Regions from separate parts of the Pseudoalteromonas sp. 4NS20-0020 genome, predicted to be linked through region 2. Evidence: predicted binding sites of a transcription regulator. Region 2 holds the regulator's gene; the other holds the start of a gene.
The links. Region 2 encodes ArgR, which controls arginine synthesis, uptake and breakdown. Its sites were predicted from a motif close to ANTGAATANNTATTCANT; they were not measured.
Positions count from the first base shown of each region.

Region 1: the regulator ArgR is predicted to act here: its motif matches at 7,383-7,400, upstream of argC (N-acetyl-gamma-glutamyl-phosphate reductase).

Region 1 covers NZ_BAAJMI010000005.1:38,100-47,202, forward strand. Annotated here, with positions in the region: gene AC27JL_RS13395 (ABC transporter ATP-binding protein) at 1-842, shown strand, start outside; gene AC27JL_RS13400 (ABC transporter permease) at 843-1,610, shown strand; gene trmB (tRNA (guanine(46)-N(7))-methyltransferase TrmB) at 1,610-2,278, shown strand; gene AC27JL_RS13410 (EAL domain-containing protein) at 2,338-4,221, opposite strand; gene panP (pyridoxal-dependent aspartate 1-decarboxylase PanP) at 4,498-6,126, shown strand; gene argE (acetylornithine deacetylase) at 6,181-7,326, opposite strand; gene argC (N-acetyl-gamma-glutamyl-phosphate reductase) at 7,548-8,558, shown strand; gene argB (acetylglutamate kinase) at 8,558-9,103, shown strand, end outside.
Region 2 covers NZ_BAAJMI010000004.1:265,509-274,611, forward strand. Annotated here, with positions in the region: gene AC27JL_RS11795 (S9 family peptidase) at 1-181, shown strand, start outside; gene AC27JL_RS11800 (DUF3718 domain-containing protein) at 339-713, opposite strand; gene folA (type 3 dihydrofolate reductase) at 793-1,284, opposite strand; gene cgtA (Obg family GTPase CgtA) at 1,356-2,507, opposite strand; gene rpmA (50S ribosomal protein L27) at 2,649-2,906, opposite strand; gene rplU (50S ribosomal protein L21) at 2,923-3,234, opposite strand; gene ispB (octaprenyl diphosphate synthase) at 3,657-4,628, shown strand; gene mdh (malate dehydrogenase) at 4,724-5,656, opposite strand; gene argR (transcriptional regulator ArgR) at 5,881-6,348, shown strand; gene AC27JL_RS11840 (Dyp-type peroxidase) at 6,345-7,244, opposite strand; gene AC27JL_RS11845 (ABC transporter ATP-binding protein) at 7,291-8,340, opposite strand; gene AC27JL_RS11850 (ABC transporter permease) at 8,341-9,103, opposite strand, start outside.

The DNA.
Region 1 (9,103 bases), on a different contig from region 2:
AAGTAGACGAGGGCGATTTTTTTGCATTACTTGGACCAAATGGCGCAGGTAAATCAACAACGATTGGTGTTATTTCGTCTTTGGTCAATAAAACTGAAGGTAAAGTGGAGGTATTTGGTTACGATATAGATACCCATCTTGAAGCTGCCAAGGCGCATTTAGGCTTAGTACCACAAGAATTCAACTTCAGCCAATTTGAAACGTTGACCCAAATATTAGTAAACCAAGCCGGTTATTACGGTGTACCGCGTAGCGAGGCACATAAGCGTGCTGATAAATATTTAGCTCAGCTTGGTTTGCTCGAGAAAAAAGATAAACAAGCGCGTACTTTATCAGGCGGTATGAAGCGTCGTTTAATGATTGCACGCGCACTGATGCACGAGCCAAAGCTACTTATACTTGATGAACCAACAGCGGGTGTAGACATAGAGTTACGACGCTCTATGTGGGAGTTTTTACGCAAAATTAATGAACAAGGCGTAACTATTATTTTAACTACCCATTACTTAGAAGAAGCAGAACTGTTGTGTAAAAACATTGCCATTATCGATACCGGTCGCATTGTTGAAAACACGACGATAAAAGCACTGCTTGCAAAGCTTGATAAAGAAACGTTTGTACTTGATTTAAAAATGCCAGCTAAGCCAGTCACGTTGCAAGGTTATAAATTTACAATGACGGATGATCATACTATTGAGGTTGAAGTAGCTAAATCACAGGGCTTAAATGCAGTGTTTAGTGCGCTTACAGAACAAGGCAATACTGTATTAAGTATGCGTAACAAGGCCAATCGATTAGAAGAGCTATTTGTAGGATTACTAGAGCAAGGGCGGGGCGAATAAATGTTTAAATATGGCGTAGCGCTAAAAAGTATATGGATTAAAGAGTGTATTCGTTTTTTACGTATTTGGGTGCAAACTCTAGTACCACCTGCCATAACAATGAGTTTGTATTTTGTTATTTTTGGTAACCTCATAGGCTCGCGCATTGGTGAAATGGGTGGGTTTAGTTATATGGAGTTTATTGTACCGGGCTTAATAATGATGTCGGTTATTACAAACTCATACTCTAATGTGGCTTCTAGTTTTTACTCAACTAAATTTCAAAAAAGTATAGAGGAGCTGCTTGTTGCGCCAGTGCCTAATTACATAATAGTACTAGGCTATATGGGCGGTGGTATGACTCGCGGCATGATGGTGGGCTTTATTGTTACCTGTGTATCGCTGTTGTTTGTTGATATTCAAATACACAATATATTTGTAATTATGGCAACGGTAATTTTAACCTCGGCGGTGTTTGCGCTAGGTGGTTTAATTAACGCTATTTACGCTAATAGCTTTGATGATATTAGTATTATTCCCACATTTATACTTACTCCGCTAACGTACTTGGGTGGCGTATTTTATTCAATTACCTTGCTACCTGAGTTTTGGCAAAATGTATCGCAAATCAACCCCATCATCTATATGGTTAACGCATTTAGGTATGGGTTTTTAGGTGTATCGGATGTTGATTTAACCGTCGCATTAGGTGTGATTTTAGTGTTTATTACCGTGCTATTTACTGTTGCGCTTACATTAATCAAAAAAGGTGTGGGGCTAAGACACTAATGAGTGATGCAAATTCTCGAAGTATTGTATCTAATCAGGCCGGTATTCACGAAAAGCTTGATGAAATAGTAAATAAGCATTTAAGCGCCGAGTTTAAAAAGCCCATTGCAGCGCACACGCAAGCGGCATTTGATGAGGTTAATGAAAAAGTTAAGGCATTTAATGGCCCTCTTATTTTAGACTCTTGCTGTGGTGTAGGTGAAAGTACTGCTAACTTAGCTAAGCTTCATCCTGATGCTCTTGTGGTCGGGATTGATAAGTCGTCGCATAGGCTTGATAAACACGACGTTCAATATAAGCAAAGCGACAGTGGCCAGTATATTTTGGTACAGGCTGATTTAAATGATTTTTGGCGCTTAGCAGTTGCAGCAAATTGGCAGCCTAGCCACCACTATTTGTTGTATCCAAACCCATGGCCTAAATCTAAACATATTCAACGCAGATGGCACGGTGCAGCTATATTTCCTTATATTGTTAAGTTAGGTGGCTTATTAGAAGTACGCAGTAACTGGGACATATATGTTAAAGAATTTGCAAGGGCGCTTGAACTAACCAGCCATATTTGTGAAGTGCTGCCTTATCACAGCGACGATGCAATTACCCCGTTTGAGCGAAAGTATTGGGCCAGTGGTCAGCAAAGTCACCGGCTTATTATTGATTTAACCTAAGTTATTTTTAAGCGTTTTTCTATCGACTCAAAATAGCTTTATCACTAACGTTTGGTTAATTAAGAGACTAAGTCAGCATTTTCTGGTGTAGCAAATTGTGGCGCAGGTTGGGCAAAATGGTTACCCTGCATGAGCGTCACATTTGCTTTTTCTAACGCATTTACAATGGCTGCATTTTCGACAGATTCAGCTATAAGCAGTAAATCTAATTGGTTAGCAAATGCCGCTATATGCTCAATAAATAAGTAAATGTCGTTATCGTGTATTATCTGTTTTATTAATCCGCCATCTAACTTAATACCGTCAACTTCAAGTTTTAGAACATTTGAAATATTTGAATAACCGCTACCAAAGTCATCAATTATTACCTTAACCCCTTTACTTTTAACCATAGAAATAAATGCTTTAACTTCAGAATAATTTGCAATCGCTTGGGTTTCTATTAACTCTAAAGTGATATTGCTTGGGTGCGGATAGCGCTTAAGCTCGTTTGTGATGAATTCATTCAAGCTTGGGTCTAACATGTCTTGCGCTGTTATATTTAAGCTCCAACAAATGTTCGTTTTTCTGAAGCGGCTAATACACTGTGAAAATATAGTGCGGGTTAATAACCCGTCCATTCTGGAGCGAGTAACTACATTTAAAAACGCATCGGGTTTTAAAATCTCTCCGCTTGCGGTAACCATCCGCGCCAAACATTCGTACTGCACTATCTGATTTGTTTTGGTATCTATTATTGGCTGAAAGTAAGGTACAATGCGGTTGTTATCAAATGCATCATGCACTTCTTTGGCCATTTCTACATTATATTGATATTGAGTTTTAACATCGTGAAGTGCTTTAGAATAATTAATAACTGTGTGTCTACCTTGCTTTGCTTGTAGTGCAGCAATATGAGCATTTTCAAGTAATAGCGATTTATTACCCGTCGCAATACCAGCACACAATGTAATGTATATAAATGGATCAATTAATAAAGGCGTATTGGCATTATAGGTTTCGATTAAATCGCTCAGCTCTTCATAAGGTGTTTCTTTAGGTGATAGCAGCACCAATTTATTGGTGGCTAAGCGGTATAAATGACAGTTGGCAGAGCAGCGGCTCTTAAAATGCATAAGCAAGTTTTTCATTACTTTATCGCCGATTTCGGTGCCGTAAAAGCTATTTATATCTTCAATTTCATTAACCCAGACAACAGCTAACTGCATATGATGACTGTTACTTTTTTTAAGTAAGTACTCCAACGCAATGTGGTTTTCAAACCCAGTACTGGAGTCGGTTGCTAATGAGCGCTTAAGTAAGTAAACATAAATAGCGGCAACGAGTACAGCTATAAAAAAGAAGAAGCTTGCCATAGCTGCTGCTTTGGAGACGCTTTCGCTTAGCTTTTGGTTAAGATCAAGAATCGTTATATCAGCGCCAGTAAGGTAAGTTTTACCAGTTTTATCGTCAACAAAAGGGATAAATATAGTTTTAAAGTGTCCCCATTGATCGGCCGACACTTCAAATACCGGCTCAGTGGAGTAAAAAGCGCTTATGTTGAGATCAGTTGCTTCTGGGTATATATCTAAATATTGCGTTATTTTGCCATTGTTCATATCGTCTTGCGTATAGCTAGATGCAGTAAAATATACGCGGTTGTTTTTTAATATCATTGCATATACATATGCCACATCTAGCGCTTGTGCAAACTCAGAAAGTTGCCTGCTTTTGACTTCATAGTCAAAAAAATTAATTTGACCGTTTTGGTTCATGGTATTTAGGTAGTCATCACCGAGTATATGCTTAACACTGGCTGCAGCATTAAGAAGGCGCGCATCAACAGATTCCATAATTTCAGCGCGGGTTGTGTGGTAGGTGTAGTAAATATAGACCACTAAACTGACTAAAAATAAAGCAAAACCAGCCACTAACCAGCTCACTTTCACTCTTCCCTTAAGCATTGCCTGTCCCTTTTTTGTTGTTTTAATGATTATACTTAAAATACAAAATTGCCCAATAAATAATTAGTATTTATTAGATTAAATAAAATTTTAATTAAATTAACACTTTTTTGTCATGCGTGGTGTTGCTTTTAAGGCTTTTAACGAGACATTTTACTTATATTGCAGTACAGTTAGCGCAATTATTTAGAAACACTATTGCTTAACTTACCGCCATATTTGGGCGTTTTTACTAGTTAAACAGGTGTTTTAGCAACACACACACTAGGTATTAAGATGGATCAAAAGCGTTGTGCCGTCGCCTCTAAAGAAAGCCTCAAGCGTATATTTACTGTACCTGAAGCGCCTGACTCAACTTTAAGCAAAATTGAGCTTGAAATATCGAGTAATTTAGCAGGTTTTTTAAACGAAAATATAGCGGCAATCGAAAAACCATTACATGAAATTGAAAAAGACTTTCAAGCTGCGGTGATCCCAGAAAACCCCACGTTTGTATCTGCTTATGCTCAAGACATAATGGAGCAACTTGTTGCTCATTCTGTGCATACGGCTGCACCAAGTTTTATTGGTCATATGACATCAGCTTTACCGCATTTTTTACTGCCACTTTCAAAGTTGATGGTGGGACTAAATCAAAATCTAGTAAAAATTGAGACATCTAAGGCATTTACCCCCCTTGAGCGTCAGGTGTTAGGTATGATGCATCATTTAGCCTATGGCCAAAACGATGCGTTTTACTCTAAATGGATGCACAGCGCTAAAACGTCATTAGGTGCATTTTGCTCTGGCGGTACGGTTGCAAACATTACTGCGCTTTGGATTGCTCGAAATCGTTTGTTAAAAGCCGATGGTGAATTTACCGGTATTGCATCGCAAGGAATTGTGGCAGGTATGCTGCATTATGGATACAGAGGTTTAGCGGTATTAATTTCAGAACGTGGTCATTATTCATTAGGTAAATCAGTTGATTTATTAGGGATAGGGCGCGACAACTTAGTTGGTATTAAAACAACTGATGACAACAAGGTCGATGTAAATGCCATGCGAGACAAAGCCCGCGAGCTTGAGTCAAAAGGCATTAAAGTAATGGCAATTATTGGTGTTGCAGGTACAACCGAAACCGGCAATATTGATCCCCTCAACGAAATGGCTGATTTAGCGCAAGAAATTAACTGTCATTTTCATGTTGATGCGGCTTGGGGTGGGGCAACGTTATTATCTAACACTTATCGTCCTTTACTCAATGGTATTGAGCGAGCAGACTCAATAACAATTGATGCCCACAAACAAATGTATGTCCCGATGGGCGCAGGTTTAGTGTTGTTTAAAGATCCCGCTGCAACCGATGCAATAGAGCATCATGCTGAATATATATTGCGTAAGGGCTCTAAAGATTTAGGTAGCCACACACTTGAGGGTAGCCGCCCTGGTATGGCTATGTTAGTGCATGCTTGCTTACGTGTTATTGGCCGTAAAGGCTATGAAATGCTAATCGATCGAAGCATAAAAAAGGCAAGGTATTTTGCTGATTTAATCAAGGCAGACGAAGATTTTGAACTTATTTCAGAGCCTGAGCTATGTTTGCTTACTTATCGCTATGTGCCTAAGCAAATAAAACAAGCGATTGCTGAGGCTGATGAAAAAACACGGATTGATATTTTTGCTTCACTAAATCGTTTTACAGCCAGTATGCAAAAACGCCAGCGTGAATCTGGACGCTCGTTTGTATCGCGTACTCGCTTGACTCCAGCTCAATACGATAATCAACCTACGGTTGTGTTTAGGGTTGTACTGGCTAATCCGCTTACCTCGGGTGTGATTTTAAAAGAGATATTAGCTGAGCAAAAAGAGCTTGCTAAAACAGACCCAGTATTTAAAAAGTATTTAAGCAAATACATGAAATAGTAAATTTAGCATTTATAAAAAAAGACGCTGTTAAGCGTCTTTTTTATTGCTTAGCTAAAAGCAACAGGCTTTTATAATATTGCTAATGATGTGCTGTGAAGGCTTTATTTTTTCCATTGCTAAAAATTCGTCAGGCTGATGCGCCTGATTAATAGAACCTGGTCCCATAACTATGGTTTCACAACCCAGTTGCTGAATAAAAGGTGCTTCTGTGCAGTAATTAACAGCAATGGCTTTTTGGCCCGCTACCTTTTCAGCTAGTTGAACTAGCGCGCTGTCGGTTCTGCCAGTAAATGCGGGTATTGGGTCATGTAGGTCAATAACACTTACTGAATTTGGGTATTGCTCGTTTATGTCTTTTGTTGCATCTAGCAGCAGTGCTTGGAGCTCTTGTACACTCAACCCTGGCAATGGGCGCATATCAATATGCATTTCACAACACCCACATATTCTATTTGCGTTGTCACCACCATGAATATTACCAAAATTTAAAGTAGGATAAGGTATTTCAAAGTGGCTTAGTGAATACTTATTCTTTAATTGCTCTTTTAAGATCAGTAATTTTGAAGTCACTTTATGCATAACTTCAATGGCGTTAAGACCACGTTCGGGATCGGAGCTATGGCCAGAACGACCGACAACTCTTATTGCAGTACTCATATGCCCTTTGTGTGTAAATACTGGTGTCATATCAGTAGGTTCGCCAATTATACAGCGAGCAGGTTTTAAATTAGGATGCTTACAAATTTGCTGAGCACCCGCCATTGTGGTTTCTTCATCTGCAGTGGCGAGTATTAAAATTGGCTGTGTTTGTTTTTTTTCATCTATTTCGCTTATAGCTTGTAATACGAAAGCAAAAAACCCTTTCATATCAATACTGCCTAGCCCATACAGTTTGTTGTCGAGTTCTGTTAATTTAAACGGATCATGATTCCAGCGGCTGTCATCAAACGGCACTGTGTCGGTATGCCCAGCAAGCATTAAACCACCATCCCCGGCGCCTCGTTTTGCTAATAAGTTATAACGCCCTTTTTTGCCTTCCAGTTCTATTATTTCACAGGTAAAACCGAGCGTTTCACACCAGTGGGTAAGTAACTCGATAACGTTTTTATTACTCATGCATTCGCTGTCTTCAATTGCACTGATAGACGGGGCTGCAATTAATTGCTGGTACATAGAAATAAACGAAGGCAAAGACATAAAAAATTCCAAAATAACTATTCAATTTAATTGCATAACAATATAAAAGTATTTATGATGAATATCAATTCACTTTTTAAGCATAAATATATTAAGTAACACAATGAAGATAATGCGACGATAATCAAAATTCATTAACAAAAAAGACTTACTTAGCACCTAAGCTAGTGTAAGCGAACACATAAATTAGTAGTAATAGATTTTAAGATAATGAGCAAATAATGAATGTAGCGATTATTGGCGCGAGCGGATACAGCGGCGCAGAACTAGCAAGCCTTGTAGCTAAACACCCAAATTTAAAACTGTCAGGTAGCTATGTATCTGAAGGAAGCCTAGATAAACAGAAATTACTGAGTGATTTATATCCAGAGCACCTAGGTTTGCTTGATACTCCTTTACTTCCTCTTACAAAGTCAGCGTTCGACGACATTAATGCGAATGCAGATTACGTATGCCTGTGTACCGACCATAAAGTAAGCGTAGATTTAGCGCCGCAATTTTTAGCGATGGGCAAAAAGGTGTTTGACCTATCGGGTGGTTATCGCCTTGCAAGCAATGATGATTACGTTACTTATTACGGCTTTGAACATAAGCACCCTGAGTTACTAAATGAATCGGCCTATGGTTTAGCTGAATGGAATAGCAACGAAATTGCAAATGCAAATTTAGTGGCTGTTGCTGGCTGTTATCCTACCGCGGCGCTGAATGCGTTAAAGCCACTACAGCAAGCAGGTTTGTTAAGCGACGACAAAATTATTATTAATGCAGTGTCGGGTGTAACTGGCGCAGGACGTAAAGCCAGTATAGGTACTCATTTTTGTGAAGTGTCGTTAGCGCCATATGGTTTATTTAATCATCGCCACGGACCAGAAATAGAGCAACACCTTGGTCATCAGGTTTTATTTACCCCTCATTTAGGGAACTTTGCTCGCGGTATTTTAGAAACCATTTACGTGCAACTAAAACCTAATGTTACAAGTGAGCAAGTGGCTAAGGCCTACAGCGTGCTTGAAAACGAGCCTTTAATCCGCCTGTTAGGTAGTAAGATCCCGTCAATTAAGGGAGTTGCAAAGCAGCCTTATGTTGATATTGGTTGGCAGCAGCAAGGCTCTCAACTCATTGTTATGGCGGCCATTGATAATTTACTAAAAGGTGCTGCAGGGCAAGCTCTGCAGTGTATTAATTTATCAATGAATTTAGACCACACCACAGGCTTAAAAGGAGCGTTTTAATGGCTAAAAAAACGTGGGTTATTAAGCTTGGCGGCGCTGTACTTAACACTGAAAACGCAGCTCATGCGTTATTTGATGTGTTGTCTAATCAGCTAAGCCATAATTTTGTAATTGTCCATGGTGGCGGGGCATTAGTCGATACATGGTTAAAAGAAGCCGGTTTTGTTAGCGCTAAGCATCAAGGTTTACGTATTAGCCCTGCAGAACAAATGCCCCACATAGTTGGTGCACTTGCAGGTTGTGCAAACAAGCAGTTAATGGCTCAAGCTATTGCTTCTGGCCATAAACCTGTTGGGTTAAGCCTTTACGAAGCAGGCGTAACGGCATCGCAAAAGCTCAAAGCATTGTGCCTAGTAGGAAAGTGCGAAAGTAACAACGACTCTATTATTAACGATTTACTAAACGTCGGGCGCTTACCAATTGTTAGCTCTATAGGTTTTGACGAGCAAGGGCTTTGGTACAACGTTAATGCAGACGAGGCAGCGGCAGCTATCGCCAATAATTTAAATGCAGAACTTATTTTTATGACTGATGTAGAGGCCGTG
Region 2 (9,103 bases):
ACTTCGTCGTGCAGGCAAAGATGCCACTTTTTTACAGTATGAAGGTGAACCGCATCACCTTAAAAAATTCCCAAATCAGGTCGATTTTTCAGTCCGTATGATGCAGTACTTCGATCATTACCTAAAAGGTCAGCCTGCAGCTAAATGGATGATTGAAGGTGAATCATTTATAAGTGAGTGAACTGAGACATTCATAAATAAACATGATAAAAGCTGATCAGAGTACTCAGACAGATAGAGGCCGATATTACTCAGTAATATCGGCCTCTAAATAGTCAATTACTTTTCCAGCAACAAAAAAGCCGCGATAATCGCGGCTTTTTTTAAATTACTAATAATTACAAACCAGCACGGTCTTTAATTACAGGAATAAGCGCAGAACCTGCGTGATTGCCTTCAGCCCACGCTATGTCGGCACCGTCTGACAATGAACTTTTAGATAAGTTTTTAACAATATACTCACCTGCATCTACAGCATTGCTGGCAACAGCATGACGCAATAAGTTATTACCGTTACATTGAATAGAATCATATATGTTACGAATTTTTACACGAGAGCTTTTTAACTTGCTACGTAAACGGTTTTTATCATCTGCTGCGATATACTCGCAAATAGATAGCGCTAGTTGATCATTAGCCTTTGCTGGAGCTGTGTACGAAAGTGAACCTGCAGCAATAGCAGAAATAACAACTAACTTTGATAATTTAAACATTGTTGACCCTTGTTTGGTACTTTATTCCTACGTTAACTGGTTAATATTGTACCAACCTAGTTAACCTTACGCAATAATGTTAGCAGTATTTATACAAAGTTACGAATTTATAACTATGTTTATTTTTTTCGTCTGGCTGTTTAACTTGCTCTTCTTTCACTTCCCAATTTGCAATAGCTTGATAATCAGGGAACTGTGTATCACCTTCTACATCAAGATCAATAAAGGTTAAATATAAGCGCTCAGCTTGTGTTAAAAACTGCTGATAAACATTTCCACCGCCTATAATCATGACCTCTTCAACACCACAAACCAAGCTCAGCGCGGCCTCTGGACTTGTTACAGTTTCAATACCCTCGGCCTTATAGTCAGTGTTGCGCGTAATAATAATATTGCGTCTACCAGGTAAAGGACGGCCAATAGACTCAAAAGTTTTACGACCCATGATCACAGGCTTACCTGTAGTAACGGCTTTAAAATGTTGAAGATCTGCAGGTAAATGCCATGGCATTTTATTATCAAGACCAATAACACGGTTATTTGCCATGGCGGCAATCATTGAAATAATCACATTAAATACCTAATACTTTACTATTAAAAAACAAAAAAGGAGCCACTGCTCCTTTTTATATTTAATGAAAATTAACGTTCGTAGACTACTTCTACATCGTAATCATCTTCATCCCAGTCATCCCAATCATCATCGTCGCCTTTGGTAGCTTTTTGATGGTAGGTATCCCACTTAAATTCTATTTCTTCATCTTCAACTTGCTCAAACTTCTCTTTAGGCATGCTATCAAGCAATGTCATAATATCGTGTATAAGCGGTTGAGTATGCAGCTTGTTAATAGCTGAGATTTGATAAATATTTTCAGACTCACCCAGCTCTTGTGCAATCGCATCGCATAGTGCTTGTGCTTCATCTTCAGGTAACAAATCTATTTTATTAAATACTAACCAACGAGGCTTTTCTGCAAGTTTAGGGCTGTATTGGTGCAGCTCATTTATAATTGCAAACGCATTATCGACTGGGTTTGATCCATCAACAGGCATTACGTCAATAATGTGCAATAACACACGACAACGCTCTAAATGCTTTAAGAAGCGGATACCTAAACCGGCACCATCAGACGCACCTTCAATCAACCCAGGTATATCAGCTATTACAAATGACTTGTTAGCTTCCGGACGCACTACACCTAAATTAGGAATAAGCGTTGTAAATGGATAGTCAGCTACTTTTGGTCTTGCTGCTGACACACTGCGAATAAAGGTCGATTTACCAGCATTTGGCAAACCTAGTAAACCTACGTCAGCTAGCAATAGTAACTCTAATTTTAAGTTACGTACTTCACCGGGTGTACCTAGTGTTTTTTGACGAGGCGCTCGGTTAGTACTTGATTTAAAACGTGCATTCCCCAAGCCGTGGAAACCACCTTTTGCAACCAAAATTCGTTGACCATGTTGGGTCAAATCACCAAGCCCTTCTTGCGTATCAACATCGGTTATACGCGTACCCACAGGGACCATTACAAACAAGTCGTCTGCTTTTTTACCTGTACAGTTTCGGCTACGTCCGTTTGTACCGCGCTCAGCTCTGTGAAAGCGCTCAAACTGATAGTCAATCAGGGTATTTAAGTTTTCATCAGCTTGTAGATAAACACTACCACCGTCTCCACCGTCACCGCCGTCAGGCCCACCATCTGGGACATATTTTTCACGTCGGAAAGACACGATACCGCTTCCGCCGTCTCCGGCCTCTGCGCGAATTTCTACTTCATCTACAAACTTCATGATTACTCACTTTAGGGATTGGCTTGCTAATTTATACATTATATACCGAAGCCAAACCGATTGCAGGCTTGGCTTTGGTATATATTTTTGTCTCAAAACAAAAAACCCCGCAAAGGCGGGGTTTTTTAACTACCTTACTGATTACTCAGTTACGATAGTTACGTATTTACGGTTTAAAGGACCTTTTTGTTCAAATTGAACTTTACCATCTGCTTTTGCAAAGATAGTGTGGTCTTTACCGATACCTACGTTTGTACCAGGGTGGAAACGTGTTCCACGCTGACGAACAATGATGCTACCCGCTAGAACTGATTCGCCACCAAAACGCTTAACACCTAGGCGTTTGCTTTCTGAATCGCGACCGTTACGAGTACTACCAGCTGCTTTTTTATGTGCCATTTCTAAGTACCTCTAATTAAGCGCTAATGCCAGTGATTTTAACTTCAGTGAACCATTGACGGTGGCCCATTTGCTTACGAGAATGCTTACGGCGTCTAAATTTAACAACCTTAATTTTCTCACCGCGACCATGTGAAACAACCTCAGCTGTTATCTTACCACCGTTTACGAACGGTACACCGATCTCGATCTTCTCACCATCAGCAACTAAAAGCACTGAATCAAATTCAACTGCCGCACCAGTTTCAACGTCTAATTTTTCAAGACGAATCGTTTGACCTTCAGTCACACGATGCTGTTTACCACCACTTTGGAAAACCGCGTACATAATTAACTCCGTCTGTGCACCCTCAAATCGGCGCAACTAAAATATTCTTCGATAGGGCGCGAAGTTTACGCTAACGCGAAATAACTAGCAAGCCTATTTTGTAATTAAAATGAATAAAAAGTAGCTGCTTTGAGAGCAATTCAATATTTTCTCTATTTTATATTAATTAAGCCTTTTGCCAAGCGCTTTTTAACTCTTTGCAAAAATAACCCTACTAATAAAATTGCAACCTGCGTCGACCATTATTCAAACTCAAAAACCACCTTTCACCGTCTAATAATTAAACACATTTGTGATTGAATTAAGCACTTATTAAGCACTTTAGGTAGGTTTTTTAAATCAATCGTCACAAAATATCGAGCTAGTGCGTTTTTTGTTGTACAATCTGCGCCGTTCACACATAAAAATTGGCTCGGAGATCAATGGATATAAAAGCTATCCAGGCGTTAATAGAAAGCGATATGAATGACGTCAATCAACTTATACATGCGCAAATGCGCTCAGATGTGGCGTTAGTAAACCAACTTGGTTTATACATAGTTAATAGCGGCGGTAAACGCGTTCGTCCTATGTTAGCTATTTTAGCTGCCAAAGCGCTAGGATATACTGGTAAAGACCACATTACACTTGCGACCATTGTTGAGTTTATTCACACCGCGACCTTATTACACGACGACGTTGTTGATGAGTCAAACTTACGCCGAGGCACCCCGACCGCTAACGCTGAATTTGGTAATGCTGCTAGCGTATTAGTTGGCGACTTTATATACACGCGCTCATTCCAGTTAATGGTTGGTTTAGGCAAAATGCAAATTATGCAAATACTCGCCGATGCAACCAATATAATTGCTGAAGGTGAAGTACTGCAACTTATGAATTGCAACGATCCAGACACAACCGAAGCCAGCTACATGCAAGTTATTTACTCTAAAACGGCTAAGCTGTTTGAGGCTGCTACCGGGCTTGCTGCTATTATTACCAATAATGATGAAGCCACGCTCAATGCATTAAACTTATACGGTATGCACTTAGGTACGGCATTTCAGCTTGTTGACGACGTGCTTGATTATAACGCCGATGCAGACCAGCTAGGTAAAAATATAGGCGATGATCTAGCCGAAGGTAAGCCTACCCTACCACTTATATATGCAATGCAACACGGTAATGCGCATCAAACACAGTTAATTCGTGATGCAATTGAGCACAGTAATGGTATGGAACATTTAGAAGAGATTTTATCTACGTTAAAACAAACCAATGCGCTTGAGTTTACAATGCAAAAAGCAGAGCTTGAAGCCGATAAAGCAATTGCTTGCTTAGATTTTTTACCTGAATCTGAATACAAGCACGCATTGGTAAGCTTAGCCCGTATAGCCGTTGACCGTGATCACTAGCCTTAACGAGCCTGTTATTTAACACTAATAGTAAATAACATTCGAGCAACAAAAAAGCCTGCAAATGCAGGCTTTTTTAATGCTCATTCTGGCTATTACGCCATGAAATCAACACCTTCTTTGATGTCTTTTTTCAGTGTCTCAAGCATATCGTTCTTCGCTTTTTCTTCAAATGCGCTTAGCTCGCCGTAAGAAAGAATTTCTTCAACGCCGTTTTTACCTAAACGTACTGGGTGTGCAAAATACTCTGCATCACCATCTTCAACAGCAACGTATGCGTAATCTACAACATCTTCACCTTGTAGGCCTTTAACTAAAGACATACAAAAACGTGCTGCAGCAGCACCCATTGATAATGTAGCTGAACCACCACCTGCTTTAGCATATACTACTTCAGTACCTGCATTTTGGATACGTGGAGTAAGTGCAGCAACTTCGTCTTCAGTGAAAGTTACGCCTTCAACTTGAGAAAGTAGAGGAAGAATAGTTGTGCCAGAGTGACCACCAATTACTGGTACTTTAACTGTAGCAACGTCTACGCCTTTAAGTTCAGCAACAAATGCTTCTGAACGAATCACGTCAAGCGTAGTAATACCAAATACACGGCTTGCATCGTATGTGCCTGCTTTTTTGAACACTTCAGCAACAATCGGTACTGTGCCGTTTACTGGGTTAGTAATGATACCCACAAGTGCTTTAGGACAACTAGCTACAATGCCTTCAGCTAGTGTTTTAATGATACCGGCATTTACGTTAAATAAATCTGCACGATCCATACCTGGTTTACGTGGCATACCCGCTGGGATTAAAACAATATCAGCACCGTCAAGCGCTTTGTTTAAATCGTCTGCGCCAAAACCTGCTACTTTAACATCAGTTGGGATGTGTGATAGGTCAACAGCAACACCTGGTACAACTGGTGCAACATCGTAAAGTGATAATTCAGAACCAGCTGGTAAGCCTGTTTTTAATAGTAAAGACAATGCTTGACCGATACCGCCTGCAGCACCTAATACAGCAACTTTCATTGGAATTCTCCGTCATTTGAGGTAGGAAATACTTGTGGCCCTTAAGATAATGAAATTAGCGCCTAAAAACAAATTTATCGGGCCTATTTTGCGATATTTTCGACCATAGTTGTAAACTTTGGTGGTTTATCGCATCAAACTGTCAAGTTGACTAAACAACTGCTGCATAATTATTCATTTTTGTGTAGTATTTACAGCATAAATAACAATAATGAATAAAGACTATGCAACCTCAAGATAAACAAGAAGCATTGGTAAAAGCGTTTAAATCACTTTTAAAAGAAGAAAACTTTGGCTCTCAGGGCGAAATAGTTGATGCGCTTAAAGAGCAAGGCTTTGACAATATAAGCCAGAGTAAAGTGTCACGCATGTTAAGTAAGTTTGGTGCTGTGCGAACCCGCAACGCTAAACAAGAAATGGTTTACTGCCTACCCGCTGAAATGGGAGTGCCGACAGCTAAAAGCCCATTACGCCAGTTAGTCATTGATATTATGCATAATGAAATGATGATCATTATTCGCACCAGTCCAGGCGCTGCGCAGCTTATTGCCCGCTTACTTGACTCGTTAGGAAAGGCCGATGGTGTATTAGGTACTATTGCCGGAGACGATACTATATTTATTGCCCCAGCTAAAATTTCTGAAATAGACGTTACGCTTGAACGAGTACGTATTTTATTTGATACGGTTTAAATTTGCTTTAAAAACCCAACTGAGGGGGCAAAAAAAGCAGACCCCATATCGGCTTGAGTAAAATCAAGCCAATGGTCGTAACACTCCCCCTCCCCTAAACGGCTATTTAATACAGCCTCAAATGCAGTACCAGTACTTGCGCAGCTTATGCATAACATACCTTGCTCATAAACATCGCCATAAGGCATGCTTTGATTCAACAAAAGGGGTTGCCCCTCTTCATCTTTTAACTCACTACGCGTGGCATGACTGGTATTTAGTGCTGGGGTTATAAGCGTATTATCAAGTCGTGTACGGCCCATAATTTGCTCTTGCTCACTGAGCGATAAGTGCTGCCAAACAGTTAAGTCGTGTTTATAGCGCTGAACATGAATATAACTTCCCTGATCTTCAAAACAACCAGGTTTATTAATTAAAGCAGTTGAACGCTTTTTTCTTCCGTGTGGCGTATCACCACCATAAATAAAACCATTAAAATCTCGGCCATCTAAAAAACGAAAGTTACGTATTTGCTCCACAAGTTCGACATCAGGTGCAAAAAGCTTTAAAACTTGCAATGCAAATAAGTGGTTTACGTCTTCTCTGTCTGAACGCACCTGCACAAACAAGTCACACGGCTGAACACTCATTTGGTGATCTGGATGATTTATATTTGGAAAGCTTTGCAGCTCACTAGGAATATACTCAGGAAGAATATGAGGCCAATATTGGGCGCCAATGGCAACAACGCACGACAACATCGACTCTGAAAACTGATCATTAAACTCTTCTTCAATTGCGCTTACTTGTTTTAATTTAGCGCGCAATGATTCGTCTTGACCATCAAACACATTAAAAAATAAATGCAAACCATGCAGGTTTGCTTCAGCACAAATCCCAGATTGCGCTTGCGCCATTGTTATTCCTCAGTTTTACAGATATGTACACAGTGAATCACATTAACTATGATTCAAAAAAATTCACTGTGTGGGGTTTTATTTTTATTATAACCTGCTCATTGATTTCAAATGATTGGCCATATTGCGCTTCAACTTCAAGCGTTTGTTCGGCTATAACAACTTTATAAACATACGCAGAGCCAATAAAGCGACGACTTAATATTGTAGCCCGTTTACTGAGTTTGTCACTTTGACACTCTTGCACAAGTTCAATTTGGTGAGGTCGCACATATAACTCACCACTACATGGATAGCAGCTCGTTTGCATATCTGACTCAACGGTGCCAAAAGGTGTTTTATATTCAGTAGCCGTTAATGCTTCTGCGGATAAGTATATGCCTTGACCTAGAAACTCTGCAACCACCTTTGACCTAGGAGCAGCAAAAAGCTGCTCTGGCGTGCCTTGTTGGGCAATACTACCGCGATCCATAATGGCAAGCGTATCAGAAAAAGCAAAAGCCTCTTCTTTTGAATGGGTAACAAATACCGCTGATACTTGTTGCGCCTTAATAATACGGCGAATATCTGCAATTAATTCAAAACGAACTTGGGTATCTATATTTGAAAACGGCTCATCAAGAAGTAGTAAACTTGGTTTATATGCCAACGCACGGGCAATCGCAACGCGTTGCTGCTGCCCACCAGAAAGCTGGTGAGGAAATCTATCTGCGCAACCAGACAAATGCACTAACTGAAGCATTTCATCCACACGCTGTTGTTTTTTGGATTGGCTCATTTTACCTAACCCAAACGCAATGTTATTTGCTACGCTTAGATGAGGAAACAACGCGTAATCTTGAAACATCATACCTATATTTCGGTGCTCTGGTGCAATAAATGTTGACTCATCACTTACCAGCTTGCCATCTATAAATACACTTCCATGCTTGGCCTCAACTAAGCCTGCAATGGCTTTTAATGTGGTGGTTTTACCGCAGCCACTGGCACCAAGCAAGCATACAATCTCATCTTTACCCACGGTTAAGTCTAAGTTTTCGATCACCTTTGTACCGTTATAGTGATAGCTGACACCTTGCAAAATTAAACTACTCATTTAAGTGTGTTGCTCCATAGAACGATTAATAAAATACAAGGGGATAAATCCAACAATAACAATAGATAAAGCAGATATAGAAGCCAGCTCTAACTGCTCATCACTCACGTACTGAAAAACATGCGTTGCTAGACTTTCAAAGTTAAATGGTCTGAGTAATAACGCAGCAGGAAGTTCTTTCATGCATTCAATAAAAACGAGTAAGGCAGCTGTCAGTAAGCCTCTTCTTAATAAAGGTAGGTGCACTAAACGCAATGTTTGGCCTTGGCTTTTACCCATAGACTGGCTTGCCATATCAAGTGATGGACTAATACGCACAAAGCTCGACTCTATCGCTCCGTGAGCAATAGCATAAAACCGAACGACATAAGCAATCACAATAGTAAACACACTGCCTGTTAGTAACAAACCTATGTCTAAATTATAAGGCTCTAATACATTATTAATACTACTTTCTAACAGTGTTAGAGGTAATAAAACGGCAATTGCTAATACGGTGCCAGGCAGTGCATAGCCCGTACTCGCTAGTCGCCCAGGAACGAGAGGGTAAGACTGTGTTGTTATACGCTGATAAAAAACAACAAAAACACCTAATGCAATTGTTATTACGCTCACAACTCCTGCCACTTTTAGGCTTTGCCACGCATAATTAAAAAAATCAGCACTCCATGCTTTTTCGAAGTAGGTAATGGCGTAATTAAGTAATACTGCAATCGGGATCACAAAAGATACAAGTAAAACCGTGCCACAAAATGCCGTTGCT